DNA from 4 places in the uncultured Oribacterium sp. genome. Region 2 is predicted to be linked to each of the others. Evidence: predicted binding sites of a transcription regulator. Region 2 holds the regulator's gene; each other region holds the start of a gene.
What was found. Region 2 encodes Rex, which represses fermentation and respiration genes when NADH is low (regulators of the CRP and FNR family bind a similar motif). Its sites were predicted from a motif close to ATTGTTAANTANTTAACAAT; they were not measured.

Region 1 (7,654 bases), on a different contig from region 2:
TGGTATTGCTGAGCATCTTTCCGTCCTGTAAATAGTAGTAATGGCTCTTCTCTTTCAGCCATCCCTTCACCATCTTACCGTTATCCTGGAAATAGTACCAAACGTTCTCAATCTTGGTCCAAGCTCTAGCCATCTTTCCGTTAGAAGGATCCAAATAATACTTATTGCCGTCTGTGTCCGTCTTCCAGCCCGTTTCCATATTACCATTGCTTGCGGAAAGATAATAGTAAGTTCCGTTTAATTGTAACCATCCGGTCTGCATAGCACCGTCATTTCCGAAATAATACCACTTATCGGAAATCTTCTGCCACTGTCCCATAACCAAAGAGCCGTCTTCCTGACGGAAATAATACCATTTATCGGAAATCTTTCTCCATCCCTTGGCCATAACACCGGAAGCCTTCAGATAGTACCAAACATCCTTTCCATCCTTCTGCAGCTTCAACCAGCCGGTCTGCATGGTACCGTCTGTCTTTAAGTAATACCACTGCTTATCAATCTCTCTCCAACCGGTTACCATAAGACCCGATGGACGAAAATAGTGCCAGGAGTTATTAATCTTCTTCCAGCCGGTTACCATATAGGTATCGGCTCCAATGTAATAATATCCGGAAGATGTATGAATCCACTTTCCGCTAACCTTCTGATTGGTCTTAGGATCCACAAAGTAATACTTTCCGTCCTGCTGTCCCCATCCCGCCGCAAAGGCTGTCAGCGAAAGGCTGGCTACACAGAGCCCAAGTACCAAAGCTTTTATGCCGAATTTCTTTCCCAGTTTCATAATCTTCCTCCCTTTAAAACGGATTCTATATAAGTCTATGAAAAAGGCAGCTCTCCTATAGAAAACTGCCTATTTTCGTCTTTTCTAAACTATAGCATAGCAAGCTTTCAAATTTCTATACTAAGCTCTTACTTTTCCTTAACAATTATAAGAATTTTTTCCGTTTTTAAGGATGTTTCTTAGCTCTTTAAGCCTAATTCCTTATTCAGCCAGTTCAATCCTGTTCTGGTGACATAGTTATAGGGCTGATTGAAGTGAGGCATAAAGAAAAGATCCACCAAAGGAAGCTCCGGCATGGTCAGGCCCTTCTGAATAGCCAGAGAGAAGAAATGAATGATGGCAGTTGCATCGTAGCTGGAACCTAACTGGCAACCCACAATCTTTTTATCCTCCTTCTTGTAAACAATACGAATCTTCACCTTCGGATTCTCCACTTCCATAAATGCAGGGAACTGGGTGTCCTCGTAATCCTCGTAGGATACGTCCATACCTTCTCTCTCCGCCGCTGCTAAAGAAAGTCCGGTACATGCCAGCTTGTAGCCGTAGATTCCTAAAGCACTGGAGCCCTGAACGCCTAAGCTTTCTACAGGAGTTCCGCAGATGTTGTGGCCTGCTACAACGCCGGAACGTACCGCATTGGTCGCCAAGGCGATATAGTTTTCTCTGCCTCTTGCATTGTCATAAAGGCTTGCACAGTCTCCGATGGCATAAACGGAAGGATCGCTGGTCTGCTGCTTTCTGTTTACCAGATAAGCACCGTTTTGATACAACTTTAAGTGGTCCGCTCCCAGGCTTGCATTGGGTCTGAAGCCCACTGCACAGATTACCATATCCGCATCATATACACCCTTATCGGTCTTAACGCCGGATACCTTACCCTCTCCTAAGAACTCTTCTACTTTCTCACCCAAAGCAAGCTTAATGCCGTGCTCTTCCATTCTGTTCTTCAACTCGTCGGAGAAGGGAGCATCAAAATATCCTGCAAGAATACGATCCACCATATCGATTAAGGTTACTTCCAAGCCAAGACGCTGGAAGGCTTCCGCCAGCTCCACACCGATATAGCCTCCTCCAAGAACACATACCTTCTTGAATTCGCCCTTATTCTTCAGCTTTTCAATAACCTCCGCAGCGTTCTGGTAAAGCTTTACCATCTGCACATTTTCTAAATCAAAGCCTTTTACCGGGATTCTGTTGGGGATGGATCCTGTAGCAAAAACCAAATTGTCGTAGTGATCTTCAATCACCTGTCCGTCTTTAAGCTGTACCTTAACGGTCTTCTTGTCATAATCCACGGAAAGTACCTGAGACTCCATATTTACCTTGGCTCCCTTTGTCAGAAAGTCCTGTGGCTTTGCATAGAACAGGCCGTCTCCGGAATGAATCTGTTCTCCGATCCAGAGTGCCATTCCACATCCTAAAAAGGAAATGTTGCTGTTCTGGTCATAAATGGTAAGCTCCTGATTGGGATAAGACAAAATGGTGTTTGCGCAGGCTGTTCCTGCGTGGTTAGCTCCTACTAGTATTGTTTTTGCCATGGGATTCCTCCTTGAATTTTGATATTTTTTTAGCAATAGAGTTATTTTATACTATTTTGTGGAGAATAAAAGTGAAAATAGTATAAAGAATTGTTCTTATTCTTATCGGCGATTTGGATAGGCGTTATAAGAATGAGTAGGCAGTACTCTTTTGAGCCTGTGCAGCTTATAAACTCATGAATTATATACGTTTAAGCCTGCGTTGGCTGTACGCCATAATAAGCCTACGCATTCGGGCTGCACGCCATAAGCCTACGCATTCCGTAGGAATGCTAAAGCAACCGATACGGATTTTTGTCCATAAGCTAGCTTATGAGCAAAAATCTGCATCGGCTGCTTTTTATAAAAGTGGCTTCGCCACTTTTAGGCTTATGGCTGAGTTAAGACTTTTGAGCTAATGACTGAATGGCTACTTTTGAGATTATACTTTATTGCCAAGTCTAGCTTCATGGCTTTCAAATCTAAAAACGATTCAGGTTCTAAATTCCCAAAATCTTCTTGGCATCCTTGAAGTATCTAAGCATTTTCAGACTGTATTCTCCAAATTCCTGTCCTTTTCTCATCTTATAAGCACACCACAGGCTCCATAGCAGTCCTGATAATCCCATATAGGCAATCAGTAGTTTCTCCAAATCTGCTTCTGTTCTTCTGCTAAGGATCAGCGGTTTTTCTTTTCCTTCCGCCTTCGCAACCTGCAGATAATCCTTCAAAAATTGCTTTGCCTCTTCAAAATCCATATAGGAGTAGATTGCTCCCATGGCGATATCCAGCAAGGGGTCTGCCATACCTGCATACTCCCAGTCAATCATCTTCACCCCTTCCCTAGTGAAGATAAAATTATCCTGCACCGCATCGATATGGCAAAGGCAAAGGGGGGGATTCGTTCCTTCCGTAAACTGAAGCATCCTTTTCATCCCTTCTTTGATTTTTCCATAGTCCTGGTATGGGATTTCTCCGCCTCCTTCCAGGCAAATATCCTCGTAATATTGGATTTTTTCTCCCAGGGAAAAGGCGTGATTCACCTCTTTTTTTCCTTCGTGCAGCTTTAATAATAGCTTCATACAGGCTCTTCTTTCCTCTTGTTTGGAAAAGTCTGCATTTCTGGCTTCCTCATAGTAGCGGGAAATCTTATAGCCGTTTTCCGGATTAAAGTACAGAAGCTCCTCTGTAATCTCCAGATCTTTTACGATGCTGTAGATTTCCTCTTCTTCTCTTCGGTTAATCAGCTTGCCGGTTCCCACTCCGGGGATTCGGCAAATGAAATCCTTTCCGGCATAGTCTTTATTTTCACTTTCCTCATGGATACTGAAAAGGAAGGATTTATTGGTCATTCCCGCCTTTAGGCAGCGAAGCTTTACAATATCCCGCTCCGGAATCCGAAAAACCGAAGAAATCAGCTCCATGGCTTCCGAGCCGGAATGGTCATTATACTTTTCATCAAAAAGACGCAGCTCTTCTAAATTTTCAAATTCATAAATCTGTCCGTCCTTTTGCTCATTTCGATAGATTGGAGGCAAATGCTTTAACTCTAAACGGAGCACATCCTCCCAGTAAAAATCCTCCGTCCCCGGTCTATGGTAGTATTCCTCTATAAAGGGGCGAAGAGCAGAGAAAAATTCCTTCTTCAGGAATACAGGACCGTACATACAATAGGCGTCTTCTCCGCCTACTTCCACTTTTTTAATCTGTCCGTCCTTACCGCAGTCTAAAACCCACTCCTTGGTCTCTCCTTCCATGTAGCTTGCCGCATACCAGGATAGCGGTTCAATGCTGTGATACATGTTTTCCCGCATCCAGTTGTCGGAAGAAAGAATATAAAAGTTTTTCCCCTCCACCGCTTTACGGGCATGATATAGGGTTCCGATGGTATTCTTCGTTGAGTACTCCGGATTATATAAAAGCTTCACACCATAAGCATCCACAAGGTAGTCAAACTTCTCCTTCAAATATCCTACCACGATGGTAATATCCTTAATTCCCACCTCATGGAGCTGCTTAATCTGCCGCTCAATCATTCTTTCTCCAAAAACCTCCAGCAGTCCCTTAGGACATTCATAGGTTAGAGGAACAAAGCGGGAGCCGAAGCCTGCAGCCAAAATCAGTGCCGCATCCACCTTGTGCTCCTGCAAAAAGGCCTTTCCTTTTTCCGTGAGATTCCGCTTCTCTCCCTTTCCTTCCTGCTTTTCCAGATAGCCCTCTTCTTCCCAATGCTTGATACACTGATTCACCTTTCCCAGGGACATTCCTGTTTCTTCAGCCCATTGTCTTTGGCTGTACTCCGGATGCTCCATCATATTTCTCAATAAAATAGTACAGGAATTCATTTTTTCTCCTCTTCTATGCTAGGCAGTAACGTTCATTATGATTATATATCGTCATATTATGAACATTATAATAGAAAAAAAGAAAAATATCTCCTGTACTACTTTACGATTTTTTGAATTTATTTTTATTCATAAGGGGATGCAAAAATGATTTTTCACATCCCCTTATGCTATTTTATGGGGCTCCACTTTCACCATCTGCTCTTTAAATTTCGGAAACTTCGTATAAAAGGTCTCCATAGCTTGGGAAAGGCCATAGGCTCTTATCCATAATAGTCTCCAGTAAATCTGCCGGCTCTCGCAGCTCTGCCATATCCTTGGTAATCACCTTATGGAAGAAAAAGGCTTTTTCCTTTTCCTCCAAAACCTCCGCAGCCTCTTCCAAATGCTGCAAAAGCTTTTCTCTGGCCTTTTCCATATCCTCCAAATACTGAGAAGCCCGGTTTAGCAGCTTTTCCTGGGCATAGGTGCTGGCCTTCGGAGAAGCGGCTTTAACGGCATTCAGAGATTCTGCCAGATTTTGCACAAAACGAATCGCTGCCGGAATAATCTGTTTTCCGGAAATGTTCACCATGGCTCTTCCCTCAATGGAAATCACCTTACTGTAATGTTCGTATTCCACCAGCTCTCGGCTTCTAAGCTCTGTCTCCGTATAAATGCCGAAGGAGGAGAATAAATCGATAGACTTCTTCGTGGTTAAGGCAGAGATGGCATCCACCATAGACGGATGATTGGGAAGACCTCGTCTCTTCGCCTCCTCTACCCATTCCTTTCCGTAGCCGTTTCCATTGAAAATAATCCGCTCATGCTCTCTTAAGAGCTTCTTCAGATAATCATGTACCGCCGTCTCAAAGTCTTCCTGCTGTTCCAGAAAATCCGCTGCCAGCTTAAACTGCTCCGCCGTAATGGTGTTCAGGATAATGTTGGCGCCGGCAATGGAATCGGAGGAGCCCACCATACGAAACTCAAACTTGTTTCCGGTAAAGGCAAAGGACGAGGTACGATTTCTATCCGTATCATCTCTTGCCACATCCGGAAGAGAACGTACACCGGTATTGATATGCTCTCCCTTTGTGGATTTTGTAGCATAGCCTGTTCCGATGAGTTGGGATACCACCTCTTCCAGTTGGCTACCCAAAAAGCAGGAAATAATAGCAGGAGGAGCCTCATCTGCCCCAAGTCTATGGTCATTTCCCACATTTGCCGCAGACATCCTAAGCAAATCCGCATGGTTGTCCACAGCAGCTAAAACACAAGCCAAAACCAGAAGGAACTGCACATTCTCATGGGGTGTGTCTCCCGGATTCATCAGATTGATACCGTCATCGGTGGACAAGGACCAGTTGTTATGCTTTCCGGAACCGTTAATACCTTCGAATGGCTTTTCATGAAGAAGACACTCTAAGCCATGCCGGGAGGCTACTTTCTTTAAATTTTCCATCACCAGCTGATTGTGATCCACCGCTAAATTGGCTTCCTCAAACATGGGAGCCATCTCATGCTGGGCAGGTGCCACCTCGTTGTGCTCGGTCTTTACCGGAACCCCTAGAGCCCAAAGCTCCTGGTCCATATCTCCCATAAAGGCAGCAATTCTCTTCCGGATAACGCCGTAATAATGGTCATCCAGCTCCTGCCCCTTTGCCGGCATTCTGCCAAAAAGAGTTCTTCCGGTATATACCAGATCTTTTCTTCTAAGATATTTTTCCCGGTCTACCAGAAAATACTCCTGCTCTGCGCCAACAGTCGCCTTAACGGAACGACTGCTCTGATTTCCAAAAAGACGAAGGAGTCGTAAAGCCTCCCGATTAATTGCCTCCATAGAACGGAGAAGGGGAGTCTTTTTGTCCAGTGCCTCTCCGGTATAGGAGCAAAAGGCTGTAGGAATACAGAGGGTTGTGGTCTCTCCGTCCTTTCTCAGGAAAGCGGGACTGGTACAATCCCAAACCGTATAGCCTCTGGCTTCGAAGGTGGCTCTTAAACCGCCGGAGGGAAAGGAAGAGGCATCCGCCTCGGAACGCACCAATTCCTTACCGGAAAATTCCAGCATTACCTTTCCCTCTCCCACAGGGCTTAAAAAGGCCTCATGCTTTTCCGCAGTAATACCGGATAAGGGCTGGAACCAGTGGGTATAGTGGGTAGCACCCTGTTCAATAGCCCATTCCTTCATTCCTTGAGCCACTGCGTCTGCCAAGTCAGGGCTTAAAGCATAGCCCTCCTGCATACTTTTCTTCAGCTTCTGGTATACATTTTTTGGTAAACGTTCCCGCATTACACCGTCATGAAATACATTTTTGGAAAAATTTTCTATCCCGTTTCCAGCCCTCATATTGCTCCTTTACTGATTGCTTGACCAAACGATTCCTCATTTTAAGTGCAAAAGGGCAGAGACCATGCTCTGCCCTTCTTCCTCTTATGCTTTATTGGCACAACCGAATAACTCAATCTTTGCCTTGCACTCTTCAATGATTGCATCTGCACCCGGCTTTAAGAGCTTTCTCGGGTCAAATCCCTTACTCTTCTGATCGGAACCTGCTTCAATATATTTTCTGGTAGCTGCAGCAAATACAAGCTGAAGCTCTGTATTTACATTAATCTTTGCAACACCGAGAGAAATTGCTTTCTGAATCATCTCCTTAGGAATTCCGGAACCGCCATGAAGTACCAATGGCATCTTCTCTCCGATTTGCTCCTTGATTGCAGCCAGAGTATCGAAGGAAAGTCCCTTCCAATCAGGTGGATAAACACCGTGGATATTTCCGATACCTGCAGCCAGGAAGTCGATGCCTAAATCTGCAATCTTCTTACATTCAGCAGGGTCTGCACACTCTCCCATACCTACAACACCGTCTTCTTCTCCGCCGATGGAACCTACCTCAGCTTCAATGGAAAGACCTGCCTTATGAGCAGCCGCTACCAATTCCTTGGTCTTCTCAACATTTTCCTCAATATTGAAATGAGAACCGTCAAACATGATGGAAGTGAAGCCTGCCTTGATGCAGGAATAGCATCCG
Region 2 (7,654 bases):
TCCATAAGGAAAATATTTTATCCTTTCCTATGGAGGAACTGGATACTCTCTTGGAGAAAGATGCCCTCCCCTTATGGGAATGCCTCTTCCAAAGCTTTTCCGGACTTAGCCCTTTGCTGGCAAGAGAGCTTTGTCTTGATGCCGGTCTCCCTATCGATAAAATCTCCAATACCTTATCTTTGGAGGAAGGGATGCAGGTTAAGGAAGCCATTTTAGCCTTTCGGAAAATAGTTCAGGAAAAGGATTTTCATCCGGTCATTTTGTATGAAGGGGAAAAGGCCTTTGATTTTTCCGCTCTCCCGGTTCAACAATACAAGGGCAATCCGGCATTTTCCGAAGAATACATTTCCTCTCCCTCTGCCCTCCTCCTTCAATACTACGGAAATAAGGAAAGGGACGACAGAGTACGGCAGAAATCCACAGACTTAAAGAAGCAGTGCCATACCCTCTTGGAGCGCTGTAATAAAAAGCTGGCACTTCAAGAAAAGCAACTAAAAGATACGGAGAAAAAAGATAAATTCAGAATCTACGGAGAACTCTTAACCACCTACGGCTATAGCCTAACCGGAGGAGAAAAAGAGCTTATATGCGAAAATTACTATACGGGAAAGGAAGAAAAAATCCCCTTGGATCCTACCCTTTCTCCTATGGATAATGCCAAGAAGTATTTTGAAAAATATGATAAGGCCAAGAGGACGGAGCAAAATCTTTTAGAGCAGGTAGCGGAAAGCAAAAAAACGCTCTACCACCTCCAGTCCATTATGAACAGCATACAGCTTGCGGAAAGCGCAGGGGATCTGGATGCCATAAGGGTGGAAATGGGAGACTTTGGCTATATCAAAAAAGTCAGCGGAAAGAAGAAAAAACAGCGAAAGGAAGACCAGTCCAAGCCGAGACTTTTCCGTTCTTCAGACGGCTATCTTCTCTATGTGGGAAAAAATAACCAACAAAACGAAATCCTCAGCTTCCAGATTGCAGAAGGAAAAGACTTTTGGTTCCATGGAAAAAATATTCCCGGCTCCCATGTAATAGCAAAAACAGAGGGAAAGGATTTGGAAGAGCTTCCCGATCGACTCTTTGAAGAAGCCGCAGAGCTGGCCGCCTACTTCTCTTCGGAAGGCAGCAGCCAAAAGGTAGAGGTGGATTATACCCAGAAGAAGAACCTAAAAAAGGTCCCCGGAGCCGCCCCCGGCTTTGTTATTTATCACCAGAATTACTCTATACTGGTAAGCCCAAAGCTTAAGCTGGAAGAAATCAAAGACTTCCCCTGGTAAAGTTTCAAAGAAGAAAAAGAGAAGATGAATTTTAAGCATTTCATAACAGTATAGGTCTGGAATTGGGGCACGCTCCCGCTAACCTCGCCCTGCAACGGATACTAAGCGAAAAACTGCAGTTCCTTCGTTTTTCGCAAGTACCGGCGGGCTCAGATTGCCCCCATTCCAGACCTATACTGTATGAAATAGAAAATTGTTTCCAGCTCTATATTCTCTTTTTCTTCTGCCCTTTACCAGAAAGTCAGACCTATTCCTCTTCCCAGTTCGTGTAAACGTTCTGCACATCATCGGATGCGTCCAAAAGGTCCAGAGTCTTTCTTAAGTTCTTTACCGCTTCTTCATCGGTTACGGAAACGGTATTTCCCGGAATCATAACCACATCGGCTTCCGCCATAGGCAGGTTCTCCTGCTCCAGCTTTTCTCGCACGGAGGAAAACTCGCTGGGATCGGTGAGAATCTCATAGTAATCATCTCTTTCCAGTAAATCCTCGGCACCTGCCATAATCGCCATATCCATCAAGGCTTCCGCATCGTGACCTAAGTCTTCCATTTCTTCCTTATCCAGAATAATCTGTCCCTTTTCCTCAAAAAGGAAAGATACGGATCCCTGACTTCCCAGACTTCCCTTTCCCTTAGTGAAAGCGGAACGAACATCCGCTGCGGAACGGTTCTTATTATCAGTCAACACCTTAACGATAATGGCTACTCCGTTCACCCCGTAGCCCTCGTACTGCAGCTCTTCAAAGTTCACCGTATCCAAGGCACCTGCTGCACGCTTAATACCGTTCTGAATGGTATCGTTGGGCATATTGTTAGCCTTCGCTTTGGCAATGACATCCTTTAATTTGGAGTTGCTGGCAGGATCTGCTCCTCCCTGCTTTACGGCTAAGGCGATTTCATGACCGATAATGGTAAAAATCTTTCCCTTTGCGGCATCATTTTTCTCTTTCTTTGCTTTAATGTTTGAGTATTTTGAATGTCCTGACATGCTTATCTCCTACTTTCTATAATATTTTTCTATATTAGCCAGTCTTCCCCTTCTATGCAAGTTTTTTTCCAAAAAACAAGTCCTTCCCTTGCCTTGGGGCCTCTGAATTTATTTTTAATTCCTTTAGTTCTAGTTATATTTCCATCCGCATAAAAGCTAAAGTGGCTTCTTCAGCACTTTAGGCTTCTTCTGCGGTTTAGCCTTCTTCCTCCTGATACTCCTCAATATGTAAGGAAGACAAGGGATCATAGGTTCCCACCCATTTTCCCTTCATTTTGTATACTCTGGGTACTCGATTTCCCAAGTTACAGAGGAATTCATAGGAAAAAACGCCCCATTCTTCCCAATCATAAAGAGAAATCTCTTCCTCTCCCTCCTGTCCCAGAAGGGTAACCTCCTGAAAGACTTCCGCCTCTGTATGACTTACATCAATCATAAACTGATCCATGCAAACTCTGCCAAGAATGGGACAAGGCTTTCCTCCTACTAAAACCTTCGCCTTATTGGAAAGAACTCTGGGATACCCGTCTCCATAGCCCACCGGCACAGTGGCCACCCGCATGGGTTCCCGGGTGACAAAGCTTGCACCGTAGGAAATGGCTTCTCCTGACGGAACTTCTTTAATATGACTGATTTTAGCCTTCCAGGAGAGAACCTGTTTCAAGGGTAGCTTTCTTTCCATGTCCTTGGAGGGATAAAGCCCATACATTGCAATGCCGTCCCGCACCATATCGTACTGTACTCCCCGTCCCTCTAAAATTCCCGCAGAGTTGGAAAGATGACAGAGGGGAAGCTTGATTCCCCTCTCCTCCAAAGCCTTAAGATAGTCTGCAAAACGCCTTTCCTGCATCTCCGTATAAGACTTATCCCTATCGTCACAGCAGGCAAAATGAGAAAAAATACCGCAGATTTCAATTCCGGTCAGGGAGAAAAGTTCCAGTCCCAGCTCTACAGCGCCCTCTTTCTCTACCTGAATGCCGATTCTTCCCATTCCGGTGTCCAAAGCCAAATGACAGGGCAGACTCTTTCCCTCCTTTTGGGAAATAGCGGAGAGAGCTTCTCCCTGCTCTCTGGTAAACAGAGAGGGCATAATATCATAGTGCCAAAGACTTCTGTACTGCCCCTTGGGAACCACTCCCAAAATTAATATGGGGGTTGTAATTCCTCCCTTTCGTAATATAATTCCTTCTTCAATGGTAGCTACCCCAAAGAGAGCACATTCTTCCTCTACGGCTCTGGCTACCTCCACGATTCCGTGACCATAGGCATCCATTTTCACTACGGCACAAAACTGCATTCCCTTCCGAAGATGGGATTTCACTGCCTTGATATTATCCTGTAAATAACTTAACTCCACTACCGCATAGGTTCTGCCGTAGCTTTCTCTTCCCAAACACATTTCTTGCTTTACCTTCTTTTACCGTCTTCTTTTACCGTCTTATTTACTTCTTCTTAGTTTGTCAGATTTCTTGATTCACTCTTTGTCTTCCCTGTTTTAGCTTTGGTCTATTGAGCATCCCTGCTCTTCCAAACGATTCAGAGCCTTACCCATGGCATTAGCAATGTTTTCAGCCAGGACTCCATGTTCTCCCCATTCCTTGGCAGCCAGCTCTCCGGCTAAAATCTGCGCCTCACAGGACAAAATCGCCGCTTTACATCCTTGCTCTATTGGCATTACAGAACTATCTTCTTTTACCACATCAGAGTTTTTCTCATTAGAGCCCTCTAAAGAAAATGCAGTCTGAGATAAATCAGCCTTTGCTTTCCGCTTAGCTTCTTCCTCTAATATCAGATAAATTCCGGCTATACTTCCGGCAAATACATCTCCGGAGCCTCCCTTGCTTAGGGCGGCACAGCTTCTCTTCCTTTGATAGACAAGCCCCCCATCAGGAGAAATCACCATGGTATCGTGAGACTTTAACAACAAGATACAATGGTACTCTTTTCCAAAGGATTTTGCAATTTCTCCTCCGCGATTTTCGATTTCTGTAAGGCTTTTCCCGGAAAGTCTGGAAAACTCCATAAGATGAGGGGTTAAAAATAAAAGAGATTTCCTTCCATAGGATTTTGCCAAAGCTTGCAAATCAGAATTCCGAGAAAGAAGATTGAGTCCGTCCGCATCAATCAATAAAGGAGCCCTTCCCTTATCCAAAACCAAACGCAATAGATCTTCTGCCTCTTTCCCTGTGCCCATTCCCGGACCAAGCAGCAGAAAATCCGCCCATTCTATCGCCTTTTCCAATTCTTGGAAATTCTCCTTTCCCTTCGGAAAAGACAGAATAATGGCTTCCGGAATTAAGCTTTGTAAAATACCGCAATTTTGCTTTGCACTGCACAGCTTCACCAGCCCGGTACCGGTACGATAGGCGGACAGAGCCGCAAAATAAGCTGCTCCGGCCATTCCCTCCGCTCCCGCAATTATCAGACATTTTCCATAGGAGCCCTTATGGGAAGCCGGATTTCGTTTAGGAATATAAATTTTCATTTTGAAGCCATCCTGTTCCTCTTTTGTAAGATTTTTACCGCAGTTATAGAATTCATCAGACTCTCATCATATCTTTTCGATTTTATCAGAATTCCATCATATCTTTTCGATTGTATATCTCATCATATCTTTTGGAAGTTATCAAAATCTCATTCTATCTTTTAGCATGTATCAAACTCTCGTTGCATTATCTAAAAGCCTTCTCCTTCCATAAGCGCATAAGCCATTACCAGATCTCCGGTATTACTGATACTGACATGAAGGGACTTTCCTCCCATTTCCAGAAAAATCTTTTCCGCGCCGCCGTAGAGCTTCACATAGGGTTTCCCCAGACTGTCTCTAAGCACTTCAATATCCAAAAGAGAAAAGCTTCTGACACCGGTGCCGAAGCATTTGGATACCGCTTCTTTTACACTAAAATCACCGGCTAAGCGAGAGAGCTTTCCCTCACTTTGCCGGCGTTCTTCTTCTGTGAATACCCTATGGGTATAATTGTTTTTTACTAATTTTTCTAAACGGGCAATTTCCAATATATCGCAGCCGATTCCCAAAATCATGAACGCTCCTCGAAGACACGGTAGGACAGGCGCATAAGACTTTCTGACAAATGAACATTTTCCGTCACCACATGCTCCGGTACTTCCAAATCCACATGGGCAAAATTCCAGAGACCGTCAATGCCGTAAGAAATTAATTTCTCCGCCACCGGTACAGCCACATCCTTAGGGATACATATAGCAGCCAAGCGGATGTGGTACTGCTTTACCACCGACTCAATCTCCTCCATAGGCGCAATCTTTAAATCTCCTACCTTCTCTCCCCAAAGCTTGGGGTTGGAGTCGAAAATTCCTCGAAGGACAAAGCCCCTTTTACGAAAATTCGTATAATTGGCCAAGGCAATGCCCAAATGTCCGGCCCCTACGATAATCATAGGATGCTCTCGATCGATATTTAGAATCTTCCCGATTTCCTCATGAAGATTCTTCACATTATAACCGTAGCCCTGCTGTCCAAATCCGCCGAAGTTATTCAAATCCTGTCGAATCTGGGAAGCAGTCAAATGCATTCTTTTGGATAGTTCCGAAGAAGAGATACGATCAATTTTTTGATCCATTAAATCCTCTAGGTAACGATAATATCTGGGTAAACGTTGTATTACCGCCTGGGATATTCCTTTTTTTTCCATAGTCCCCTCATAAATTGTCATCTTTCACAGCATTTTTTACTATACTGTGCTGTGAAAAAGATGTCAATTCTTTATTTATAACGAGTGTCGCTCGCAAGCGTGCGATATCTCGTTGGAAATGCCTTCGCATAATCTGCCTTAAATTTTTCAATTCCCTGATCTGTCAGAGGATGGGAAATCATTTGCATTAAAACCTTAAAGGGCACAGTAGCGATATCCGCCCCGGTCTTTGCACATTCCAAAACATGAATCGGGTGTCTTACGGAAGCGCAAATCACTTCTGTTTCCAGCTCCGGATACTGGCTGAAAACATCCATAATATCCTGAATCAGAATAAGACCGTCGGAGGAAATATCATCCAGTCTTCCCAAGAAAGGAGAAACATAGCTTGCTCCCGCTCTGGCTGCCAAAAGCGCCTGGTTTGCAGAGAAAATCAAGGTTACATTGGTCTTGATTCCCTCCTGGGAAAGCACCTTTACAGCCTTTAAACCTTCTGCTGTCATAGGAATCTTTACCACCATATTTTTGGACAAGGCGGCAATCTCCCGTCCCTCCGCAATCATCTTCTCTGCGGTGTCACTGTCCGCCCGTACTTCTCCGGAGATGGGGCCATCCATAAAGGAAGCAATTTCCTTCAAGGTTTCCTGATAGTCCCGACCTTCCTTGGCAATGAGAGAAGGATTAGTGGTTACACCGGCAATGATTCCCATATCATAGGCTTCTCGAATTTCCGCTACATTCGCTGTATCAATATAAAATTTCATTTCTTTCCTCCTTGAACAGAAAATTTATAAGCTCTTTGCCTCTTCCACAACTCTTTCTACCGTAAATCCAAATTCCTGGAAAAGGGACTTGGCAGGACCGGAGGCGCCGAAGCGATCCAGACCGATACTCTTTCCTTCAAAGCCTACATATTTGCCCCAACCGAAGGTGGAAAGAGCCTCGATGGAAATACGCTTTCTACAAGACTTGGGTAATACCTTCTCCTGATATTCCGGACTTTGCAGAGCAAATACTTCTAAGGAAGGCATGGAAACTACGCGAACCGCTCTTCCTTCTCCGCGAAGTACCTTAGCTGCCTCTTCTGCCAGCTCTACTTCAGAACCGGTGGCCATAAGGATTAACTCAGGCTCCTCTTCTCCTCCGGAAAGAATATAGGCGCCCTTCAAAGCATCTCTTCCATCCTTACAATACTGAGGAAGATTCTGTCTGCTTAGAACAATAGCTGTAGGACAATCCGTGCTGGACAATGCGGAGAACCAAGCCGCCGCAGTCTCCTGTCTGTCACAGGGACGGAACACCCGGAAATTCGGAGTGGAACGCAGCATAGCCAGCTGTTCAATTGGCTCATGGGTAGGTCCATCCTCTCCTACACCGATACTGTCATGGGTTAATACATAGATCTGGGGTAATCCCATAAGGGCTGCCAGTCTTGCCATAGGCTTTACATAATCACTGAAGACGAAGAAGGTCGCCACATAGGAACGAAGTCCTCCATGCAGAAGAATTCCGTTGGCAATGCCTGCCATAGCCAGCTCTCTTACACCGAAATGGATATTTTTTCCAAGAGGATTTTCCGGAGAATAAAATCCCTCTCCCTTCATTTCTGTCTTTGTGGAAGGGGCAAGGTCTGCAGAACCGCCGAAAAGATTCGGCACCAAATCCTTTAAAATCTGAATCACTTCTCCGGAGGAAGAACGGGTTGCTTCCGGCTTCTCCAC
Region 3 (7,654 bases), on a different contig from region 2:
CTTTCTTTTCCAAAAGCTCCTCCAAAATCCTGCTGCCGTCCCCTTCCAGTAAGGTGATTTTATCCTGATAAGGACTTGCCCCAAAGTTCTGTTTCGCCTTTTCGATTCTGGGCGGAAAATTCTCCACCGTTACAATCTCCCCTTCTCCCCCTAAGGCATCCATCATCACCAAGGCGGAATAGCCTACAGCAGTCCCCAATTCCAAAATTTTAGGCTTTTTTTTCGTTTTCAAACAAACACGAAGAAGCGCTGCGGTTTCCTCCCGTAAAATAGGGACGGCCTCCGATAGCGCTTCCTTGCGAATCTCCTCCAGGAAAGAATTTCTTTCCGGGAGGAAGGATTGTATAAATTGGCTGATTCTGTCTTTTTTATCCAAAGTACTTCCTATTCATTTTCATTTCCGCCACCGATTTCCTGATCCTCTCGGCTTTCCTCGGTGCTCTGGTCTTCCGTCTCAGTGACTAAGTTTTTATCGCTTAATTCCTGATTCTTCTTTCCCTCCTCTGTAATACTGTCCAGCATTTCCACCTGGGTCATGGCTGTACTCAGAGTGTATTTTCCCGGAAGCAACTTACTGTGGTAAAGCTTGGCTTTCAGGGCAAAGGCCTGGGCGTTTTGAATAAGTCCCAAAGACTTGGCGTTTTCTCCCACTTCCTTCCAGGACTCCCCCTCCTGAATATCCAAAGTGATTTCCCTTCCCGGTGAGGCTTCCATGGCATGGTCGTACATAAGACCATGGCCATAACGATAGGCAACTTGTACCCCCTGCAAAATCAAAAACAAAAGAAATACGAGAAAAAGAAAGCGTACAGATACACTCATCAATATTTGGGTAAATGCCCTTAAGAAGCTCCTTTTCTCCATTTTCCGTTTATACCTCCATAATTACCGGTAAAATCACAGGATTTCTCTTAATCTTCTTCCAAAGGAAGTCGGACAGTCCATCCTTAATCTGGGTCTTAATCTTCCCCCAGTCGCTGACATGGGTGCAAAGACAGTCATCCACCACATCCTGCACCGCCACTCTGGCTTCTTCCATTAAATCCTCAGACTCCCTTACATAGACGAAGCCTCGTGAAATCAAATCCGGTCCTGCCATCAGATGTCCTGAATATTTTTCCAGGGTAAGAACCACCACAATGATTCCGTTCTGTGCCAGGTTCTGACGGTCTCTCAGCACAATATTTCCCACATCTCCGATGCCCAGTCCGTCTACATAAACACCGCCGGCCTGCACCTTTTCTTTGATGCTGTAGCTGACTTCTTCTCCATTCGCCGTGAACTCCAGTACATCACCGTTGTCCAGCATCAGGCACTTATCCTTATCTACACCGACAGATTCCGCCAGCGTTGCTGCAGATCTTCTATGATGAAATTCACCATGGAAGGGTACAGCATACTTGGGCTTTACCAGGGAGTACAAAAGCTTCAAATCCTCTGCGCAAGCATGTCCGGAAACGTGGGTATCCTGCATAATCACCTTAGCATGGAGCTTACAAAGTTCATTGACTACTCTATCTACCGCCCGCTCATTTCCGGGAATGGGGTGAGAAGACATAACCACCACATCATTGGGGCCAATGCTGACCTTCCTATGCATACCGCTGGCCATACGGGAAAGAGCCGCCATAGACTCTCCCTGAGAACCGGTAGTAATCAGAACAGTCTGCTCATCCGGATAATCCTTTAAGTTTTCAATGTCAATGAGGGTACCTTCCGGGATATGGATATATTCCAGCTCTGAAGCTACGGAGATAACATTCACCATGGAACGTCCCTCCACTACAACCTTTCTCTTATACTTTGCGGCAGTGTCGATAATCTGCTGCACACGATCCACATTGGAGGCAAAGGTTGCCACAATAATTCTGCTATTCTGATGCTCTGCAAAAATCAAATCAAAGGTTCTTCCCACTGTCTTTTCCGACATGGTAAATCCTGGCTTTTGAGAGTTGGTGGAATCGGAAAGCATAGCCAGAACGCCGTTCTTTCCCAGTTCTGCAAAGCGCTGTAAATCTATCTGATCCCCAAAAACAGGTGTGTAATCCACTTTAAAGTCTCCGGTATGGATAATCACACCGGCAGGAGTGGTAATCGCCAAGGCAGCCGCATCCTGAATAGAGTGGTTGGTCTTTACGAATTCCACCTTTAAATCTCCGAAGTTCACGGTTTGACCGAACTTCATGGTCTTCATCTTCACCAGCTTATCCAAACCGTTTTCCACAAGCTTCCGCTGAATCAAAGCCAGGGTGAGCTTTGTGGCATAAATCGGCACATTAATCTGCTGTAATACATAGGGCAACGCGCCGATATGGTCCTCATGGCCATGGGTAATCACAAAGCCCTTCATTTTATGAATCTTGGACTTGATGTAGCTGATATCCGGAATAACCAAATCAATTCCCAACATATCGTCTGTAGGGAAGGCCAATCCGCAGTCCACGATAATCATGGTATCCTCTGTCTCAATGGCAGTGATGTTCATACCGATTTGATCCAGTCCTCCCAAGGGAATTACCTTCACAGAGCCCTGAAAACTGTGCTTGGGCTTTCTTCCCTTTGCCTTACTCTCCGATACCTCCATGGTTCCGGTGAGCAACGGGAAATGCTCCGGACTGTAAACCGGCTTATCCTCCTCCCTGCCTCTGGGTCTTAAGGGATTTTTTCTTGGGGTTGGCACGTTCATCATCCTGCTTTCCTGCTTCGCCGTTGCTCTGGCATTAGCTGTTCTGTAATTTCTCTTCCCATCGGTATTTTTGGATTTTCCAATTTGACTCTTATGAACGTTTACGATACGATGAGCCCCTTCTACCTTCTTCTTTTCACTGTTGTTGCTATTTCCGTTATTTCCTTCTTTCATTCTATTCCTTTCTTAGTCTATATTCATTTGTATTTATGTATGTTTCTTTGCATTTGTATTTTTTTGCTTACCATTTTCCTTCGGGTATTCCCCTGCCCTAACTAAAGAGGAGTTCCAATCCCAATTCCGTCTTCCTATGACACCGTCTTTCTATGGCGCTATCTTTCTATGGTAATATCTTCTCCGGAAAGCAGCTCTGCGAAAATATCCATAATGCGTTCCGCCTCTTCTCCCTCCGCAAAACTGAAGTCTGCTTCTTCGTCCTCAGGCGCGGATGTGTCCTTCATCACATAGCAAACGCCGTCTTCCCCTTCTTTGGCATCGGTAACCAAAATATAGGTCACCCCCTGTACCACAGTCTCCTCCAAAATCTCCAACTCTAAATCATCTTCTTCTGAACGTAAACGAATTCTTCCGCCTTCCATTTTACCCTTCCTCTCTGTTTCGAAGGTAATCCTCTAAAATTACCTGAGCAGCTACCTGATCTAAAACTTCCTTTTGTCTATCCTTGGGAACTCCGTTTTCTCGCAAAATACCTTCCGCTTCCATGGTACTGAGCCTTTCATCATACAAATGTATGGGAAGCTCTATTTTTTTCTTAAGCATTTCCTGAAAGGCCAGAACCCGTTCTACCCTTTCTCCTTCACTACCGTCCATGTGGCAGGGATAACCCAGAACCAACTCTTCCACCTGATATTCCTTGCAAGTTTCCTGAATTTCTTCTACGGTCTTTCGTAATTTTCCTTCTCTTTCCCGCCAAATGGTTTTAAGAGGCTGAACAATGATACCCAAAGGATCAGTGATGGCGAGCCCCACTGTTTTGGATCCGTAATCTAATGCTAAAATCCGCATACTACTCCTACTGAAACTGAAGAAAAGGTCTCTCCGGAACTCCAGACAGACCAAAAAAGCTTATGACTTTTTTAATTTACTCTCTACATAATTCCGCATCAACTCTTCCAGGAGTTCATCCCGCTCTACCTTATTAATCAGGCTTCTCGCCCCCTTATAGCTGGTAATATAGGTAGGATCTCCGGACATAATGTACCCCACTATCTGGTTAATAGGGTTATAGCCCTTCTCTGTCAACGCTGTATAAACTTCCTTTAATACCTCTGATGCCGCCAAACTGTTCTGCACCGGTTTAATAATCTGGGTATGGTTCATCTCATTATTCATAAAAACACGTCCCTCTCAAAACTTGCCTTATTCTATCTCATTTTTATCGATTTCGCAAGTCCGCTTTCCTTACTTTCTTTTTACAGTCCCCATGATTTCCTACACAATATGACGACAAAAAAAGGCCAAAGAATAAGTTCTTTAGCCTCTTTTTCCTATCCCTGCATCAATGTATTTTTCGGAAAGTATCGATGCATTAGGGAATTTTTCTATTAGCTCTGGAATTTTGCTGCGGATTCTCCTGCAATTTTTCCAAAGACAGTAAAGTCTGCAACAGCATTTCCGCCTAAACGGTTAGCCCCGTGTACTCCTCCGGTAACTTCTCCTGCCGCAAAAAGTCCGGGAATTGCATTGCCGTTCTTGTCCAAAACCTCGGTGACTTCATTGATGCGAAGTCCTCCCATGGTATGATGCACGCCGGGAGTCACCTTAATAGCATAGAAAGGTGCTGTATCCAGTGGGTCCGCAAAGCTGGTTCTTCCGAATGCGTTATCCTCTTTCTTTGCTACACTTTCGTTCCACTCAGTAATGGTCTTTTCTAAGGCATCCTCGGGAACCCCCATAGCCTTGGCAAGGCTCTTGGCATCTTCACCGGTCACGGTATATCCGGACTTAATATAGCCCTGAATGACTGCGGATTTCTCCACCATCTTATTATCAAGCACCAGATAAACCTGAGAATTGGTCTGTTCAATCTCCGCCTTGGATACCGCATCTCTGGTTCCTACCTCGTCGGTAAAACGAAGACCTTCCTGGTTCACCAGAATAGCGCCGTCTCCTCTTAATCCCTCTGTAATCAGATGGGCATCCGTAGTAGTAACAGTCGGATGAATCTGAATCTGATCCATATCTACGGTGTCCGCTCCAACAGCTTCCGCCATGGTGATTCCCTGTCCCAAAGCACCGGGTGCATTTGTGGACATATAGCCCTTTAAGCTTGGCTGGTACTTTTCCACCATCTCCTTATTAGCTGCAAAACCGCCGGTAGCCACAATAACCACAGGAGCTTTAACCTCTACAGAGTTGCCGGAGCTTCCCTTAGCCTTTACACCGGAAATCTTGCCATCCTCTGACTTGGTAATTTCCTCCGCGGTTACGGAAGTCAGTAAGGTAATCTTATCCCGTTTTTTCAGATTCTCCTCTAAAATAGGAATCATGTAAGAACCGACTGCAATCACCTTTCCGTTTTCATCCACAGGACGGTGAATTCTCTTTACGGAAGCTCCTCCAAAGGAACCTACATTATGAATGGTCATTCCTAATTTTTCAAGATAATCAATAGCCGGACCGGATTGTTCAGCCAATACCTTGACCAAAGTAGGATTGTTCTTGCCCTTTCCTCCCACCATGGTATCCAATTCCATCAACTCTACGGAATCAAAATATCCTTCCGGATTGGCCTGATAAGCGGCGTATTGTTCCTTTACCTTGGCAGCTAAGGCGGTAATGGTTTCATTGTCACTGTACTTTTCCGTAGCTGTTGCCAGAGTTTTCTCTACTCCTGCTCCTTCTTCAAAGGGATTCTCGTTCTGCCACTTGGTCGCTGCCGCATTCATACCTCCGGTTGCACGGATAGAGTTTCCTCCCACCATAGCCTGGCTTTCCAAAATCACAACAGATTTTCCCAAATCCGCTGCGGTAATAGCGGAAATCATTCCTGCCCCGCCGGCACCGATAACTACCACATCCGCTTCCAGATTCCGGTCCTTCTCCGGCTCTGCTTTGCTGCCTCCACCGCTGGGAGTACTAAACTTATCTGTAGAGAAGCCCATTTCCTTAATAGCCTGCTCTACACCGGTACGGAGAGCCGTGCTGGATACGGTTGCACCTGCAATACCGTCCACGTTAAAGCTTTGCTGTTCCACCATTAAAGCCGGAAGAGCTTCCACTGCTTTACTTCCGATACCCTGGGTTTCAGAATTGCTTAAGATATTTACCCCATACAGTTTATCCGCATCTGCGGTGACCTCCAATGTCATGTCTCCTCCGAAACCGGCTACTGTAACCTTCTGTGTCTTTGCCGTATCCGGAGCATCCACCTTTCTTGCCTGTTCTGTATTCCAAGAACGAATCCCTAAAATCACAGCGCAGAGAATGCCGGCGAAAATCACCAAGTAAGATAAAAATTTCTCGTTTTTCATACTACTCCTCTACTCCTATAAAACTCCTACTCTTGCATCGTTATATTTATAACATAAATCTTTCTATTTTGACTATTAGCAAAAACTCGCGGAAAAAACCATATTTTCCGCGAGTTTCTATCAATTTTTACAAATTCACAATATATAGGCAAGAATACAGTTCTTTTAAGCCTTTTTCTCCTCTACGAACTGTAAAAGAAGCTTTTCGGAGCGATCTACAAACTGCTTCATTTCTTCTCCGTTTAGACTGGCATTTTGAATGCGGGCAAGATCGTAAATCTGCTCTTCAAGAAGCTTTCCTTCCTCTGTTTCCAAAAGCCCCTCATGCTTTAGAAGATAATCCACCAAAGGATGCTTTTCATTTAACACCAGACTCTCCTCCAGTGGAAGCTCTCCCATGGGCATGCCGGAAATGGCATACATTTTCATCATCTCCTGCATTCTTCTGGATTCCTCGGAAATAGACAGTAGTGCAGCCGGTGTATTGGACAGCAGTCTTTCCAGTTTAATCTTCAACTTATCCTTGGCAAGATTCTTTTGGAAGCTCTTTTCCAATTTTTCTGAAAGACTATGAAGATTTTTCTGTTCCTCCTCGGAAAGCTTCTCCTGCATAGCCTCCTGGAAGTCCGCATCGATTCTTTGGAAACGAAGCCCTTCATTTTTCGCCTCTAATTCAGTAATAAAGGCGGAATCGATTCTTTCCGTAAGATATACTGCTTCCTTCTTATGCTCTTTAAAAATACGAATATACTGACTCTGGGCCAAGGCATCAGAAACATAGTAGACTCTTTGGACCTTTTCCTCCTGTTTTTCCCCATCCTCGGACTGTGTCTCTGAACCGCTTTCATTTATATTTCCATCGGAAGCCTGCTTATCTTTCTGCTGACTCTCTTTCTTATTCTCGGCATTCTCGGAAGCTGCTTCTGAATCGTCCTTCTTCTCTTTAAGCTCCGGTAAAGTCAGATACTTATCCTCCAGATCTTTAAACAGGATATAGTCCTTCATTTTCTCTGCAAATTTCTCATCTCTAAGAATACCATACTTGATAAAGGGAGAAATATCGTCCCAATACTTCTCATAATTCTCCCGATCCGTCTTGCATAAACCGGAAAGCTTCTCAGCTACTTTTTTCGTAATGTAATCGGAAATCTTCTTGACAAACCCGTCATTTTGCAGCTGAGAACGAGATACATTCAACGGAAGATCCGGACAGTCAATTACACCCTTTAAAAGAAGCAGATACTCGGGGATTACCTCTTTAATGTTATCCGCAATAAAGACCTGATTGTTATAAAGCTTAATTGTGCCCTCAATGGATTCGTATTCAGAATTAATCTTTGGGAAATACAGAATTCCCTTTAAATGATAGGGATAATCCATATTTAAATGAATCCAGAACAAAGGCTCCTTATAATCATGGAAGGTCTTCCGATAAAAATCCAAATACTGCTCTTTCGTCACTGTGGAAGGAGAC
Region 4 (7,654 bases), on a different contig from region 2:
TCCTGCTTAAAAGCGGCAATCAGTTCGTCGGTTTTCTTCTCTATATCAAAATTGATAGCCTGTGCGGAATTTGCCTTTTCCGATTCCTTGGCGGCAATACTTCCGGCTTCCTTCCCTTGAGAAGCATTCGCCTTGTTTCCCGTCTCTCCGCTATTCCTAATCTCGCTTTCTTCGCTTCCCTGTTCCAGCTTCGGCACTACCACTTCCGCCTTATGATTTCCGTCCTCGAAGGAATATTTCCGGAAGGTAATCAGTTGAAAATAAGAACCGATTCCCGGTATGCTTTGCAAAGCATAAGCAGTTTCCTTCGATAGATTAGGCAGTAAGAAAAGCAGACAAAAGCAAGCCGCAATTGCAGAAGAAAAATACCGAATAGGAAATTTTTTTATTTTTTTCCTTGTTCTCTCATTTTCCGCTTCTTCTATAAAGCGATCATCGATTTGAGAAAAGGCTTCTACAAAATCCCAGTCTTTCATGCGATTCCCTCGTCTTTTAAATACTTTGCCAAAGCTTGTCTGGTACGGTGCAGGCTGACTTTCACCTTACTTTCCGTGACTTGAAAGGCTTTTGCTATTTCCTGTATCTCATCATGATAAAAATATCTTCTTACAAAGAAAACTCTCGTTTCCTTCTTTTGTTTTTCCAAAAAATGATTCAAGGCATCCACCAAAGCCTGTTGATTCACATGCTCTTCCACATTATCCGAGGAAAAATGCAGATCCTCTCCAAGCTCCTCCACGCTTTCCGTAAAGCCCTCGGAAAAACGTTTTTTAGCCTTTAACATCTTCAATTTATTAATAGAAGTATTCTTTACAATCTTTCCCAGATAGGCTCTGAGAAATTGAGGGCGTTCCGGAGGAATGGCCTGCCAGGCCTTCAGCCAGGTATCATTGAGACACTCCTCCACATCCTCTCTTTGGGACAGTACCTGAGAAGCAATCTTTCCGCAATAAGCTTTAAAATTCTCCTGCAGGGCTGTCAAGCCCTCTTCCTTTCTTTGCCATAATAAGTCTATAATTTCTTGCTCTTCCATAGTTCTCCTTTAGCTTTTTATGGGATTTAGAAAGGATAAGGCAAAATTTTGATTTCTTTGTGAATTTTCTATTAGGCCTTCTTTACAGAAAGGATGGTTCCGGTAAAGGAATCCACCTCGGATAATTCTCCGGTGTACTTCACAACAACCTCATCACCCGCTTTTACCTCACTAAGACCTTCCGGAGCCTTATCAAAGTTCAGGGCATACTCCTTGCCGTCATCGGCTTTAATGGAGAACATAAAGTCCTTTACCTCCAAAATGCTTCCCTTGATTTCTTTGGCATCCTTGGCATCCTCTGCCCCCGCCTTTGCACTTTCCTGTGCTGCGGAAGACTCTGTCTTAGCGCCCTCAGACTGCTTTGTCTCTTTTCCTCCACAAGCCATCAGTCCAATACTCATCATTAAAGCTAATACAACAATTCCGGTCTTTTTCATAGTAATTCCTCCATCTTTATCAATGTTTCGGAAGCGAATTCTTCCGACATTTGGAAAGACAGAGGAAATCCTAAAAAGGTTACAAATTATTTTTATTTATTTTTATGACAGCTTTTTCTCCGCCGATTCGGCCGCTACTTTGCAGGGTTTTTCCACGAACCAGGGTTTCACAAAGACTGATATTATTTACGGTTCGATCAAAAAGACTCAAGGTCTCTTCCACCACCGTTTTCTTTTCCGAAGCAAGCTCTCTGTGAATCAGATCCGCCGCATCCTTCTCCAGAGGACTAAGCAATAAATCATCCCTTCTGGTTCCGGATTTTAAAATGTCTATAGCCGGGAAAATTCTTCTTTCCTGAAGCTCACGATTCAAGACAAGCTCCATATTTCCGGTACCCTTAAATTCCTCATAGATAACATCATCCATACGGGAACCGGTATCCACCAGGGCGGTAGCCAAGATGGTCAGGCTTCCTCCCTCCCGGATATTTCTGGCAGCACCGAAGAAACGCTTGGGCATATGGAGTGCCGCGGAATCCATACCGCCGGACAAGACCTTTCCGGAGGATGGCACAATCAGGTTGTAGGCTCTGGCCAGTCTTGTAATACTGTCTAAAAGGATACAAACGTCCTGCCCCTGCTCAACCAGTCGTTTTCCCCGTTCAATGGTCATCTCCGCCACTCTTTTATGGTGCTCCGGCAGCTCATCAAAGGTGGAATAAATCACCTGCACCTTATCCCCCACAACCTCTTCCATCATATCCGTTACTTCCTCGGGACGCTCATCAATCAGAAGAATCATCAAGGTCATATCCGGCTGATTTTTCAGAATAGACTGGGCAATCTGCTTTAAAAGCGTGGTTTTTCCCGCCTTGGGAGGAGAAACAATCATTCCTCTCTGTCCTTTTCCGATAGGCGCCAAAAGATCCAGCACTCTTAAAGAGGTAGGCACTCTCTTCCCTTCTCTTTCCATATGGATTCTTTCATCCGGGAAAATGGGTGTAAGCTTATCAAAATCCGGTCTTCTGAAAATGGCAGAAACCGGCAGGTCGTTGACCGTTTCAATATACAGAAGGGCATTGTATCTTTCCTGGGGATTCCTGGACTTGGCATAGCCGTAAATCATATCTCCGGTTTTCAAATGAAAACGTCGAATCATCAGGGAATTCACATAGACATCCTGCTCTCCCGGCATAAAATTTTCGGAACGAATAAAACCGTAGCCGTCAGCCATAACCTCCAGGATTCCATGTGCTTCCTTGGCATCCGTGTCCCTGGGGCCTTCTCTACGAACTTCTTCTCTAGGCACATTGTCCTGAGAAGCATTTTCCAAAGACTCTTCTCCAACCTCAGGGTTTTGGGCGCTTTCTTCATAAGACTCATGAGAAACAGCTTCTTTTACTTTGCTTGCTTCCGTTTTCACTGCTACAGTTTTCTTTGTTTCAGCCTTACCTCTTTTCGCTACAGTCTTCTCTTTTTTTTCTGCATTATTTTCTTCGTTCACTGTAGCATTTTTTTCTTCATTCACTGTAGTCTTTTTTTCTTTCACTGTCGCCTTTTCTTCTGTAGCAGACTCAGCCTCTACAGAAGCTTTTTTTCTGCCTCGTGTTTTTTTCTCAGCACTCTGCTCTTCCCCTTCGATAAGCACCGGTGAGGATGCATCTTTCTTTTTTGTTGAGGCTTTACGCGGTTTTGTACCGGCTTTGCTCTCCTCCGTAGCAGTCAGCAACAGTTCTTCTTGAATCTCCGTGGATTTTTTTCTTGGCATAAATACTCCTTCGATGGAAAATGAAAAATACTATAGAATTACTTTATTAAAATGAATTAGCCGGGAAGTTTGATTCAGGGGAAGCCCTGATAAGAAAAGAGGGACGGAAATCCGAAAAGATTTCCTCCCTGTGTTTAGGATGGACCTGATGGGAGTCGAACCCATGTCCGAAAACGAATTCCCTCTCCTTCTACTATCATAGTACGCTTCAAGATTCCCCACTAGGATAAGATGCGCACGTCTTGTCCTAACCGGTATCCTCTAAATACGCCCGGTCGCGGGAGGAACCGCAACAGTCGTTTCTCACAAAAATGAGGTCAGAATCTTCCCGTGTGAGTGCAGAAAGGCTGGCCAGCAGCGCTTAGGCTGCTAATGCGTAACTATCGTTAGCGTTTAAATTTAAGTTTGAAGTTTAACGCGACTTCTTTCGGATAGCTTCTAAAGCTGCATCATCCCCGTCGAAACCGGTACAAGCCCTAAAACAGTCTTATTGTACGAGGAAAATAGCTATTTGTAAAGGATAAGCTTTATTTCTTATCAACTGACAAAATCTTTACTCTATATTGATTTCTTTAGCTTTCTTTATCAACTGACAAAATCTTTACCCTATTCTTGATTCTCCATCATTTTGAAAGAAAAGAAAATGGTTTGAAGAAAGATTTTAGCAGATATTTTTCTATTTACTCATAGAAAAAAGCAATATCTCCTGTATATTAGACAAATCTACAATTTCTCCTTCTGTTTTTCCTCTTCCGTGCTACAATAAGATTGTTAAATAAATAACCATTCCTTTTCAGAACACTTTTACCCAAAAGCAGTTCAAAAGGCTATGGACTAAGTTGTACAAAGAGTCTAGAAAAGAAATTGCAGGGAGATGCCAAGGAGGTTCAAAATGAAAAAGCTTAGAGAAATGAGAAATCCGCTAAAATATGTTCAGGGTAGAGACGCTTTGCTTTCCTTCTGTAAGGAAACAGAGTATATGGGAAAGAATTACCTCTTTGTCTGCTCCCACAGCGCCTATGAAGCCTGCCATGATAAATTAGAAAAAAGCTTCGAAGGAACGGATAAAGTTCGTCATTATGAAATCTTTGGAGGCATTTCCAGTGAATCGGAAATTGCCAGAATGCGGAAAATCGTAGAGGAACAGGGAATTGATACCGTAGTTGGTGTAGGTGGCGGTTCCGCCGTGGATACGGCGAAGGCAACAGCCTTTTACGAGAAGAAGCATATCGTCATTATCCCTACCGTTGTAGCCACCGATGCGCCCTGTACCGGTCTTTCCGTGATTTACCACGATGACGGCTCCTTCAAGGAGTACCTCTTCTATCCCACCAATCCGGACTGTGTTCTGGTAGACAGCACCGTAATCGCCAACGCACCGGTTCGCTTCTTGATTGCCGGTATGGGAGATGCGCTGGGAACCTATTTCGAAGGTAGAGCTTCTCTTCGTACCGAGTCTCCCAGTTTGGAAAATGCAGGAATTCCCGGAGCAGGAATGGTGCTTGCCAAGTATTGCTACGATAACCTGAAGAAATACGGAGAAGCCGCTCTTCTGGCCTGTGAAAATCATGTAGTCACCAAGGCCTTGGAAAACATCATTGAAGCCTGTGTTTACCTCTCCGGCGTAGGAGCTGACAATGTAAATGTTGCCGCTGCCCATTCCTTCTACAACGGTCTTACTTCTTTAGGCGGTCACAGCGCTCCCCACGGAAATTGTGTAGCCTTCGGTACTCTGGTACAGCTTTGTCTGGAGGGTGTAAAGAAGGAGGAATTTGAGGAGGTTCAAGATTTCTGCGTTGCCGTAGGACTTCCCATTACCTTGGCAGAGCTGGGTGATTTTTCCGATGCAGACCTCCACACCATCGCCAAAAATGCCTGTGTTCCCGGAGAAACCATCCATAATCTGGCAGGAGATGTAACGGAAACAGAGCTTTATGATGCCATGATTGCGGCAGATGCCTTGGGAAAAAAGAAAAAGGGTGGCTGTTAAACGCCTTAGAACAATATTAGTTTCTTTGAATTTTATCCCGTAAAAATCGGGTTCCCGTAAGCACATTGATTATCCCTCACATTGGGATAATCAATGTGCTTATTTTTTATCTCCACAAAGGAAATTTATCCAAGCAGGAAAAGCAGAAAACTCTCTATTTGGATAAGAAAAATCCTTTTCTATCCCCTTGAATCTCCATATTAAATATTGTAAATTGATAGGGAAAATTAAAAAATAAAATCAGGAGCTTTTATGAAACTTACAAAAATCGTATGCCCTAATTGTAACGGCACATTGGATATTCCGGAAGGAATGAAGGAAGGCTTTGTGAGCTGTAAATTTTGTAATACCAAGATTTACCTGGAGCCTCACAAACCGGATATCACACAAAACATCCATATTGACAAAGTAAACTATAATACGCCCTATACAGCTCCCCCAAAAAAGGAATCCCCAAAATATCTGTTAGGGATTCTTCTTGCAGTTCTATTTTTACCAAGTATTATTATCTTCCTTTCCCTGAGTCGACTTTTCTATAAAAGCTCCGACTCCTCCACCTCCATTGTAGCAAGTCCAAGCTACTGCACTACGCCGGAGGACAGCACTGTAATCAGCTTTGTGGAACAGGCCTTCAATAAGCCCGTCTCGGAACTGACTCCTGAGGACTATGCCTCCATTCAATATTTGGATATCCAAAAAAAATCGGGAAAAAGTGACAATACCGCTGAACAATGGGTATTTTCTTATGCTGACAGCGTAGATGAAGCAGGAAATGCTTTAGAAAAAAAGACCATTTCCCTCCCCTCTACAGACTCCATCGACGAATCCAGCCTTCAGGCTTTTACGGGCTTAGTCAGCCTTAATTTAGGTGAAAATATAAGCTTCAGCTATGATAATACGAACTATAAGCAGGATTTGAAAAATCTGAATAATTTGAAATATTATGCCGAACATGCTATCTATGCCGGTGATTTAAGTAGGATTCTTCCTCATCCTGAGGAGATTTTAGGACTTTCAGGTGTTAATTTTTCCAATGTTTTAAGTTTATATTTTTCTCAAGAGAACTCTGAGATAAATATAGAAAAAATCATGAGTGAATTCACTTCCCTGGAATCCCTTGACGTTCGTGTAGATGAAGACTATGAAGGTGGTCTTCTTTTCCTAAGAAACCTTCCCGGTTTAAAACGCTTGACCCTGGATATTATCGGAAATGATGCCGTTGTTTTAGATCTCTCTCCCCTTTCCTCTCTTAGTAACTGTACCGATCTTTCCATTACCGGACCTTATCAAGAGCCTTTGGACAATGTCAGCGTTTTATCCGGTATGCCTCAGCTTGAAAATCTCAAGCTGAAAAACATAACAAGCTTAAAGGATTTAAATTTTGTAAAAAACATGCCCAAGCTAAAGAGCTTGAGTTTAGATACTTTACCTATCCTTTCCTTAGATGGTCTGGCCAATCATCTTTCCTTAAACAGCTTATATCTGGATTGCCATGATGTGGAAAATGTAAATGCTTTGTCTACATTAAGTTCTTTACAAAAACTATACATTGACTATCATAACTATGATATTCCGGATTTACACGGCTTAACAGCATTGGAAGAAGCGAATCTCTTGGTTTGGGACTTGGATAAAATCGCCCACATGCCCTCTTTAAAGAAGCTGACGATTCGAAACTATATGTCCGATTACAGTGCCGACATTTTACGAGGAATGAATTCCCTGACCGACTTAAGCTTTGTAGGACGCGGAATCACCGGGCTGGTAGATACGGACTTGGGAAATGCATTGCGGGAGCTTCCCGCTTTGGAACGTCTTACCATGCTGGGAACCCCTATGGATCGCTATAAGGATTACACGAAAGCCCTTTCCAATATCGGGGTAAGAGAAATGTACTTTTATCCTGAGGATGACAGTAATGTAGCGGATGGTCCGGTTCTCAGTCTTTCCTTAAGTCGAATGGAAGACGACAACAGTACGGAAATTCTAGCCCTGGAAAAGGCGGAGATTCACAATGTAGATGATGACAGCAGGAACTTTGATCAAAATGCCAAAGCTTATCTGTCTCATTTTAAGGCAGTAAAAAAACTGATGATTCCCGGAAACAAACTGCAAAGTCTGGATTGTCTGGAAGGACTAAATACTATCGAAGAGCTGGATATCTCCGACAATTACATTTCCGATATCAGTATGCTAAGAAATCTCCCTAACTTAAAGAAGGTAAAGCTGTCCGGAAATTCCATTGCCAATATGGAGATCCTACCGGATACGGTAGAGGTGGTGGATAACTTGGAATGAGATAATGCTTCTAAACTGATACATTTGGACTATGAAGGCATTTGGATTTTAAAGACATCTGGATATGAATAAGTCAATATAAAAAAGGAGAAATATGAACTTTTTGCAATATTTTTTGGAAGGCATGG

Region 1: a site for Rex is predicted at 2,337-2,356, ahead of nox (H2O-forming NADH oxidase). Genes of this name have one in related genera too.
Region 3: a site for Rex is predicted at 6,217-6,236, ahead of RDQ32_RS07375 (flavocytochrome c). Genes of this name have one in related genera too.
Region 4: a site for Rex is predicted at 4,006-4,025, ahead of RDQ32_RS04380 (glycerol dehydrogenase). Genes of this name have one in related genera too.

The regions. Positions count from the first base shown of each region.
Region 1 is NZ_CABSXI010000038.1:10,954-18,607, reverse strand. Features, by position in the region: gene RDQ32_RS07560 (N-acetylmuramoyl-L-alanine amidase family protein) at 1-781, opposite strand, end outside; gene nox (H2O-forming NADH oxidase) at 961-2,319, opposite strand; gene RDQ32_RS07550 (sugar phosphate nucleotidyltransferase) at 2,799-4,643, opposite strand; gene RDQ32_RS07545 (glutamine synthetase III) at 4,849-6,969, opposite strand; gene fba (class II fructose-1,6-bisphosphate aldolase) at 7,054-7,654, opposite strand, start outside.
Region 2 is NZ_CABSXI010000072.1:3,619-11,272, reverse strand. Features, by position in the region: partial or broken gene RDQ32_RS09695 (NFACT RNA binding domain-containing protein) at 1-1,274, shown strand, start outside; gene RDQ32_RS09690 (YebC/PmpR family DNA-binding transcriptional regulator) at 1,522-2,262, opposite strand; gene alr (alanine racemase) at 2,459-3,661, opposite strand; gene RDQ32_RS09680 (NAD(P)H-hydrate dehydratase) at 3,758-4,747, opposite strand; gene acpS (holo-ACP synthase) at 4,939-5,304, opposite strand; gene RDQ32_RS09670 (redox-sensing transcriptional repressor Rex) at 5,301-5,933, opposite strand; gene fsa (fructose-6-phosphate aldolase) at 6,005-6,697, opposite strand; gene tkt (transketolase) at 6,722-7,654, opposite strand, start outside.
Region 3 is NZ_CABSXI010000036.1:12,622-20,275, forward strand. Features, by position in the region: gene RDQ32_RS07345 (O-methyltransferase) at 1-376, opposite strand, end outside; gene RDQ32_RS07350 (endolytic transglycosylase MltG) at 385-864, opposite strand; gene RDQ32_RS07355 (ribonuclease J) at 872-2,584, opposite strand; gene RDQ32_RS07360 (DUF1292 domain-containing protein) at 3,019-3,285, opposite strand; gene ruvX (Holliday junction resolvase RuvX) at 3,287-3,712, opposite strand; gene RDQ32_RS07370 (IreB family regulatory phosphoprotein) at 3,773-4,039, opposite strand; gene RDQ32_RS07375 (flavocytochrome c) at 4,252-6,180, opposite strand; gene htpG (molecular chaperone HtpG) at 6,346-7,654, opposite strand, start outside.
Region 4 is NZ_CABSXI010000015.1:36,455-44,108, reverse strand. Features, by position in the region: gene RDQ32_RS04405 (RsiV family protein) at 1-476, opposite strand, end outside; gene RDQ32_RS04400 (RNA polymerase sigma factor) at 473-1,033, opposite strand; gene RDQ32_RS04395 (DUF1344 domain-containing protein) at 1,105-1,470, opposite strand; gene rho (transcription termination factor Rho) at 1,550-3,238, opposite strand; RNA gene ssrA (transfer-messenger RNA) at 3,376-3,715, opposite strand; gene RDQ32_RS04380 (glycerol dehydrogenase) at 4,131-5,228, shown strand; gene RDQ32_RS04375 (leucine-rich repeat domain-containing protein) at 5,481-7,526, shown strand; gene RDQ32_RS04370 (hypothetical protein) at 7,621-7,654, shown strand, end outside.